DNA from 2 places in the Kitasatospora gansuensis genome. Region 1 is predicted to be linked to the other one. Evidence: riboswitches for the same ligand, from Rfam matches in the RefSeq annotation. Region 1 holds a riboswitch; the other holds the start of a gene.
The links. Region 1 has a riboswitch for cyclic di-AMP ahead of F4556_RS06110 (glycoside hydrolase family 16 protein). Riboswitches for the same ligand answer to the same signal wherever they lie in the genome.

Region 1 (4,202 bases):
CTGGGTGAAGAGCCGGGGCGCGGCGGCCAGCTTCGGGTTGGACCTGACCGCCTCCAGCGCGGCCCGGTCCCGCCACAGGCTCTGCACCCGCCAGCGCCCGCCGGGGCCGCGCAGCAGCTCCGTCCTGATCAGCCCGTCCGGCAACGGGCCGGCCACCAGCTCGCGGTACGACGTCACCAACTCGGCCTCGCGGTCCGGCCCCACCACCGCGCTGACCTCACTCAAAACCTGTCCGGACACCGTCCTCACCTCCGTACGAATCCACGCTACGCCGATACAGTGCGTACCGGTGCGACTACGTTCGGCAGACAGGTGATGACGGTGACCAGATGGGTGATGGCGGGCCTGGCCGCTTCCGCGGCGCTGATGCTCGGCGCCACGACGGCGAGTGCGGTGCCCTCGAACTCCGACCTCGAGGTGGTCCGGCTGGACCCGGATCCGGCCCCGCCGGGCGGGACCACCACCGTGCACGGCTTCGTGGCCAACCTCGGCCCGCAGCGCACGGGCTCCTCGTTCACCGTGCTGATCGACCTGCCGGCCGGGTTCACCGCCGTGGGGCCGTACTTCCCGGCGAACTGCCGCTCCCTGTTCGGCCAGGTGGTGAGCTGTACCTTCCCCGCCGGTCTTGGCGCCCTGGAGACCGCGACCGCCCTGGTGCCGGTCCGGGTGAACGCCAACGTGCCCCACGGCACGGTGGCCGAGGGGCACGTCAGGGTGGTGAGCGTGGACGATCACAACGCCGCGAACGACCGTACGCCGTTCACGCTGACCGTCAGCTGAGGGTCCGGGTCAGCGGTACACGCGGACGTAGTCCGCGGCGAAGCTGATCGGCGCGGTGCCGGACGGTGCCGGGTGGTACTGCCCGGCACCCACCGAGAGGTTGAGGATCAGGTAGGCCGACCAGTCGGCGCCGACACCGGTGCCGTCGGAGAAGACCTTGGTCCCGTTCACGTACCAGTCGACGGAGTTGGCGCCGTAGTAGGTGCCGATGGTGACCCACTTGTCGTGGCCGACCGCGTTCGCGTCGGTGTAGTACTTCAGGCCGGACTTGACGTGGTTGGTCAGCTCCAGCAGCCCCGCGTTGTCCGGGTGGTACTCGAAGGAGTCGATCTCCCCGTTGCCGTTCTTCCAGGTCCACAGCGCGGGCCAGGCCCCGGAGCCGGCGGGCAGCTTGACCCGGGTCTCGGCGTAGTCGCCGGTCTTCACCTGGAAGCCCTGCGAGGAGTACTCGGTGGTGATCAGCCCGGTGTCCCAGGCCTGCTTGCCGCTCTCCAGGGTGTGGCTGGACGGCTTGGCGGTGAAGGTGGCCACGCCGCCGGAGACCGAGACGCCGCTGGTGTTCAGCCAGTCGAGCTTGTTGTCGTCCGGGTTGTGGTTGCCGTAGCGGTACGCGCTGCTGCGGTCGCCGACCCACTTGGAGCCCCAGGCGATCGGGCTGTCGAACTCGTCCGAGAAGGTGAGCGACTTGCCGGGGATCGGCGAGGTGCTCGGCGTGGGAGCCGGGGTCGGGGTCGGGGTGGGCGTCGGCGTCGGCGTCGGGACCGGCGTGGGCGTCGGCGTGACCGTGCCGCCGACGGTCAGCTTCTGCGACGGCAGGTTGTGCCAGCCACCGGAGTAGTCCTGCCAGAAGCCGAACTGGGTGTACGTCCCGGCGGGCAGCGTGCGGGCCGCACTGGTGAAGGTCACGCCGCTCGGGCAGATCTGCACGTTGCTCGCGTTGCCGGGGAAGTCGAGGTTCCGGCCGGCCGCGTCGCGGACGCCGACGCCGAGCGTCTTCGCGGTGAAGCAGGCGCTGGAGTGCACGGTCAGGCCCGCCTTGGCCGCGGTGTTCGCGGCCAGCGTGGTGGGGGTCAGCCGGTCCTGCGTGACGGTGGTGGCGGCCTGGGCCTGGCCGGCCAGACCGGTGGCGAACAGCGGTACGGCGACCAGGGCGGCCACACCGAGACGTGCGGGGGTAAGGGCGATACGCATGGGCAGGTCCTCGGCGACGCCTACGAGGTGAGCTGTCGGGTTCGGGCTGGAGGACTGCCCGGCCGCTGTGGGAGCGGCTTCACCCCGAGCGGGCCCGTACCGGAGCAGGGGGGACCGCAGACTGACCTGGTTCCCCCGCTCCTGCCCATGTTCGGTGATCGAGTACCCGACGCCGGGTGGGCAGGACTCGGCGTCCCGGCGGCGGGGCCCGCTCAGATGCGGACAACTCCATGCAGGCTAGGCAGGTCGTCCGTCCATCGACAACGAGACCTGTCTCACACGGCCTTCACGATCAGGCCAGCCAGGTCGTGATCTGAGTGGCGGCGGCCGGGGACCAGCCGAGTTCGAGGTGGTTGAGGCCGGTGAGCAGCTTGGTGGCGGCGACGGTGCCGATGCCGGTGGTGTCGAGGGCGCTGGCGGTGAGGACCAGGCCGTCGCTGGGGCCGCGGTTCTCGTTCAGCAGGCCGGGGAGGTCGGCGGAGCCGCCGGCCAGCAGGTAGGTGGGGACGCTCGCCGGGATGCCGGCCTGTTGCAGCGGCTTGATCAGCGAGCCCGCGTCGATGGCGGCCTGGATGCCCTGGCCGGAGGTGTAGTAGCCCTGGCCGCCGTAGTAGGTGGTCCACCAGTCCTGGGTGAGCTGGTCGACGCCGTACAACCCGTCCCAGCGGGCCAGGAGTTGGCGTTGGCCGGGGAAGCAGTCGTAGCCGCCGGTGGGCAGCACGCCGAGGCAGGGCTGCGCGGTGTAGGTGCCGTAGCAGGTCATGTAGAGGTGCGGGGAGGGCGCGTTGGCGGTGCCGCCGCAGGCGGGCCAGGTGGCCAGCGAGAAGCTCCAGCCGTGGGCGTAGACGTAGTCGAGACCGCCGTGCGGACCGCCGAGGGTGATCAGGCGGCGGACGTCACCGGCGTAGCCGCGTCCCCAGGACGGGCGGACCGAGGAGACGTAACTGCGGGCCGCCACCTCGCCCTTGCTCCAGGCGACCACGTCCGCCTGCGCCACGCCGAGCCGGTCCCGGATCAACGCCAGGGCGTCGCCGACCACTTGGGCCTGCATCAGGTTGTCGCCGTGCTTGTGGGCGAAGTTGACCGCGAAGACCCGGTGCCCGGCGGCGGCCAGCTGCTGTGCCAGGCCGGTCGAAGGACAGCCGGACGCCCCGCAGTTGCCGCTCTCGGCGGGGTTGGCCCAGGCCCGGTCGGCGTTGTCGTTGGCGCCGTGCACCAGCAGGACGGCGGAGCCCGTACCGGTGCTCCAGCCGGCGGCGGAGTAGAGCAGGAAGCGGGCCGAGGAGGGGCGCTTGACGCCGCCGAAGTACGTCAGCCGGGCGCCGTCCTGGTCGCCCCGGCCGTCGGCCGGGTACTGCTCGGTGCGGAAGCCCGGGGTGCTGTCGTAGTAGCGCTCGACCTTGGCCCAGCCGTTGCCCGGCGAGCCGAAGGTGGCCTCCAGGCTCAGGTACCCGGGTGGTGCGGCGGCGGCCGGGCCGAGCCCGAGGGCCAGCGCGGCGACGGTCAGCAGCAGGACGAACAGACGTCTCATGGTGGGCTCCGTGGGGGTGCGGCACAGGGGTCAGCACACCGTAGGAGCAGGGGCACCGTTCACCCATGTGACGAACACACATCCGGCACTTCGGTCGCATGGCGGTACGCCACAAGTCACCCGAGTTCCACGGCAGTTACGCGCGGGTGAAGTGTTGCCGCAGCACTTCCGCAGCGGTCTGACATGCCCTCACAATGACAGCCATGCGAATCACTCTACGCGCGTTGAAGACCCGCGCCGCCTCCGTCGCCGTCGTCGGCCTGGTCACCCTCGCCCCCACCGCCGTGTTCGCCACCGACGCCTCCGCCACGGTCAGCGGCAGCATCTGTCTGACGGCACTCCCGAGCCAGGGCCGGGACACCATCAGGCTGATCGACGCGGGCGGCCCGTTCCCCTACAGCCAGGACGGCATCGTCTTCCAGAACCGGGAGAGCGTGCTGCCCTCCCAGTCACTGGGCTACTACCACGAGTACACCGTCAAGACGCCGAACGTCTCCACCCGCGGCGCCCGACGGATCGTCACCGGCAAGGTCTTCCACGAGGACTACTACACCGCCGACCACTACGCGACCTTCCGCAAGGTCAACTTCGGCTGCTGACCCGCCCATCCGCCGTGTCCCGCTCCACCGGACCTTCCCGGTGGAGCGGGCCGGTCAGCGCGCGGTCAGCCCCTGCTGGATCGCCAGCACCGCCAGCCGCA
Region 2 (4,202 bases), 630 kb from region 1:
GGCCCAGGAGTCCTGGCTGCTGGACGGGCTCGGCCAGCGCCTGGGTACCTGGGACCTGATCGGGCAGCAGGTGTTCTTCGCCCGGAACGTGAACTCCTCCGGTGCGATGAACATGGACGCCTGGGACGGGTACCGGGCCAGCCGGGCGCGGATCCAGCAGGGCATCATCGACCGGGCCGTACGCAACCCGGTCGTCCTCACCGGCGACGTGCACGCGTCCTGGGGCAACGACCTCAAGGCCGACTACGCCGATCCGTCGTCGGCGACCATCGGCTCCGAGCTCGTCTGCACCTCGATCACCAGCGGCGGCAACGGAAGCACCACCACGACGATCCCGAACGGATCGCTCAACCCGCATCTGCGCTTCTACTCCAACCAGCGCGGCTACGTCCGTACGCACATCACGCCGTCCCAACTCACCGCCGACTTCCGGTCGGTGGCGACGGTGACCGAGCACGGCGCGGCGGCGACCACCGCCCGGACCTTTGTCATCCACGACGGACAGCCGGGGTTGGCCGATGCGTAGGCTCTCCGTACTCGGCGCGGCCGTCGCCGGTTTCGCCGCGGTCCTCGCCCTGGTCACTCCGGCTTCGGCGGCGGGGCCCTCGTCCTGGGTGACCGCGAACAGCGACTCCACCGGTGACCAGGACTCCGCCCAGGTCGCGGCCAACCGCCTCGGCGACGTCGCGGTGGTCTGGGAGGACGACCGCGACTCGACCAACCCGGGCGACAACGCGCACAGCGACGTTTGGGTGCGGATGTACCGTAACGGCGTCTCGGCCTACGAGCAGAAGCTCTCGGCCGGTGGGACGGCGGGCGTGGCCTGGCGGCATCTCCAGCCCGACGTGGGGCTCGACGACCGGGGCAACGCCGTCGTCGTGTGGGCGGAGGACCCGGACGGCAACGGGCTCTACAACATCACCTACCGGGTGCTCTCCCCGGCCGGTGCGGTCCTCGGCTCCGGTCAGGCCAACGCGAGCGCCGGCGGCCAGCAGATCCATCCGCGCGTCGCGGTCGATCCGGACGGCGCGCCGGGCAGCGCCACCGCGGTCGCGTTCTCCGTGGTGTGGGAGGACATCCAGGGCACCGCGGCGGCGACGGTGAAGGCAGCCGGGTTCACGGGGACCACGACGAAGGCGTACGAGGTGACGGTCAACGCGGCCGGCGGCGCGCACCACAACCCCGACGTCGCGACCTCCGCCTCGGGTGACGCCGTCGTGGTCTGGGACGAGGACACCGACGGCAACGGCTTCTACCAGATCGGTCTGGTGAAGCTGGCCAAGGCGAACGGCACTGTCGCACTCACCCGCCGCAGTGCCAACAGCCTCGGCGGCGGGCAACAGCAACGCCCGGCAGTGGCCGCCGACTTCAACGGCGACTTCGCGGTGGCCTGGGAGTCCGATCACACCGGCACCCGTGGCGTCTGGGCCCGGTCGTTCACCGCGACCGGCACCGCCGGTTCGGCCGAGGTCGAGATCTCCAGCGTCGCCGGAGCCGGCAACCCCACTGTCGGCATCGACGACCAGCGCGACGCCGTGGTGGGCTGGAGCGTCGCCGGCACCGATCCGGCGGTCTGGGCCCGGGGCCTCAACCCCGACGGCACCTTCGCCGGCCGGCTGCCGGCCCAGTCCGTCAGTCAGGTCACGGCCGGTCGGCAGGAGCAGGTCGCGGTGGCTTCCTCTCCGTTCGGCGCGCTCGCGATCTCGTACACCGACGACAACGACGGCAACACCTTCGACCAGGTCCTGCTGAGTCTGGGGGCGACCAACTCGGACTGGTGACGGTCGGTTGATGCGGGGTGCTGCGTGGCAACGCGCAGCACCCCGCAGGCGCTGCGCGGATCGCGGCAGTACCAGGTGACGTCGGAGGGCGTCTGTGAGCTGCGCTACAGCGCCGCTCGTTGTCTTGTACGCGTCGGGGCGGCTGTTAGCCTCTTCGAGTCGCCCGCTCCGTGCGGGCCTCGCCGGTGGGACGCCGAATCCCGTCCACCCGTCGGCGGTCACTCGAGCACCGATACGGACGGGAGCGGGGGAACCAGGTCAGTTGCCTGCTGCCCCCGTCCGCCCGCGCGTACGCGGAGGCTGCAGGCTCGGGGTGAAGCCGCTCCCACAGGCGGCCGGGCCGACCTCAGGCCCGAACCCGACAGCTCACCTCGCAGGCGTCGCAGAGGACCTGTCCATGCGCATTTCTGCCACCCACGTACGGGTCGGCGCGGTCGCCGCAGCCGGCCTGCTCGCCATCCCCCTCCTCGTCAGTACCCAGGCCTCCGCCAGCGGCCCAAGCGTCGTCGAGGACCGGATCAGCCCGGCTCCGGCCGTCGCCGGCCCCTCGGTCACGGCCTCGCTCACCGTGCACTCCTCGCGCTGCTTCACGGCGGACACCGTCGGGGTCGCCGTCCGCAACGCGGCGGGCCAGCGTCTCGACTTCCCGAACGCGGCCCGGAACGTCCAGATCTGCCCGAGCGGTGTGACGATCACCACCGGCGCGCGGAGCCTGCCGGCCGGTACGTACACGGAGTTCGGCCGCTGGCGGGGCCTGGACGGCCGCTGGCACAACCTCCCCACGCACACCCTGACCGTGGGCACGGCCCCGGCCCCGGCCCCGACGCCCACCCCGGCGCCCACGCCGACGCCTGCCCCCACGCCGAGCCCCACCCCGACCCCGACGGTGAGCCCCACGCCCACGGCGACACCCACCCCGGTGCCCACGCCCACGCCGACCGCGACGCCCACGCCGACCCCGTCGCCCACCACCGCGCCCCCCGCCGGTATGCGCGCGCTGCCGGACCCGCTGTACGGCGTCACCGTCGACGACGTGTCGAACCTCGCCGCGATCGTGGACTCGTCGAGGCACCTGGCGCACATGCCGACCACCCGGATCGTCTTCGACGAGACCGAGAGCCCCAGCTCGTACACCTCGGCGGTCAACCAGCTCCAGCCGGTCAGCTACCTGATGGGCGAGATCCTGGACTCCGAGTACGTCAAGAACATCTCGGCCCAGGCGTACCACGACCGGGTCGCCCAGTACCTGAACGCCTTCGGCAACCAGGTGGACCTCTGGGAGGTCGGCAACGAGGTGAACGGGAACTGGCTGGGCAGCTACGGCGACGTCTCGACCAAGATCACCGACGCCTACCGCCAGGTCGAGGCGGCCGGCAAGCGCAGCGCGCTGACCCTCTACTACGACATCGGCTGCGGCAACGGCCCGTCGGAGCTCGACCCGCTGGCGTTCACCAAGCAGTACGTGCCGGAGGACATGCGCAACGGCCTGGACTACGTGACGCTCAGCTACTACGAGGGCCAGTGCAACAACATCCGTCCCAGCGCGGCCACTTGGACCTCGTACTTCCAGCAGCTGCACACCCTCTACCCGAACGCCAAGCTGGGCTTCGGTGAGGTCGGCCTGCCCGACGCCGCCACCAGCGGCACGCAGGCGGCGGCGCAGTCGATGCTGAACTACTACTACGGCCTGAAGCTCGACCTGCCGTACTACGTCGGCGGCTGCTTCTGGTGGTACTACGCCGAGGACATGCTGCCCTACAGCACCAAGCCCCTGTGGCAGACGCTCAACTCGGCGCTTCAGCGCTGACGTTGAACGCCGGAGGCCCGCTCCCCGATGACGGGGAGCGGGCCACGGCTGTCTGATCAGACCCGGTCGGCCGCGATCAGGAGGTACTGGAAGGAGCCGTCCTTGTAGGAGTTGATGAAGGCCTCCTCGATGCCGGTGACGAGGGAGGAGGTGGCGCGCAGCTCCCAGTAGGGCAGGGTGGTGGGGGTGAGGTCGATGATGGTCTGCGGGACCAGGCGGTTGTCGGCCATCGCGCGGAGGTACTCGCGGCGGGAGTGGATGTTGCACTCGAAGTGGGCGTTGATCTGGGAGACCCACTTGGACGGCTGGCCGTAGACCGGGTTCCAGCAGCCGGTGATGGTCACGTAGCGGCCGCCGACGGCGAGCACCCGGGCGTGCTCGGCGAACAGGTCCTCGAGGTCCACGTACATGCTGGACTCGTTGTTCCAGGAAGCGGCGGCCTGGCCGGTCTCGAACGGCATGTTGAGCATGTTGGCGACCCGGGAGCGGACCGCGTGGTCGATGCCGAGGTCGCGGGCCCGCTGGTTGCCGAAGTCGGCCTGCTTGGCGGAGAGGGTGACGCCCTCGACGGTGCAGTTGAAGCGCTGATGAGCCATCACCATGGAGCCGCCGCG

Region 2: another riboswitch for cyclic di-AMP. It lies ahead of F4556_RS37525 (glycoside hydrolase 5 family protein); the one in region 1 lies ahead of F4556_RS06110 (glycoside hydrolase family 16 protein).

Annotation. Positions count from the first base shown of each region.
Region 1 is NZ_JACHJR010000001.1:1,332,151-1,336,352, forward strand. It holds gene F4556_RS06100 (antibiotic biosynthesis monooxygenase) at 1-240, opposite strand, end outside; gene F4556_RS06105 (hypothetical protein) at 322-780, shown strand; gene F4556_RS06110 (glycoside hydrolase family 16 protein) at 790-1,971, opposite strand; cyclic di-AMP (ydaO/yuaA leader) riboswitch at 1,974-2,138, opposite strand; gene F4556_RS06115 (esterase/lipase family protein) at 2,264-3,502, opposite strand; gene F4556_RS06120 (guanyl-specific ribonuclease) at 3,706-4,101, shown strand; gene F4556_RS06125 (response regulator) at 4,156-4,202, opposite strand, start outside.
Region 2 is NZ_JACHJR010000001.1:698,124-702,325, reverse strand. It holds gene F4556_RS03250 (alkaline phosphatase D family protein) at 1-526, shown strand, start outside; gene F4556_RS03245 (hypothetical protein) at 519-1,781, shown strand; cyclic di-AMP (ydaO/yuaA leader) riboswitch at 1,999-2,176, shown strand; gene F4556_RS37525 (glycoside hydrolase 5 family protein) at 2,179-3,588, shown strand; gene F4556_RS03235 (geranyl diphosphate 2-C-methyltransferase) at 3,645-4,202, opposite strand, start outside.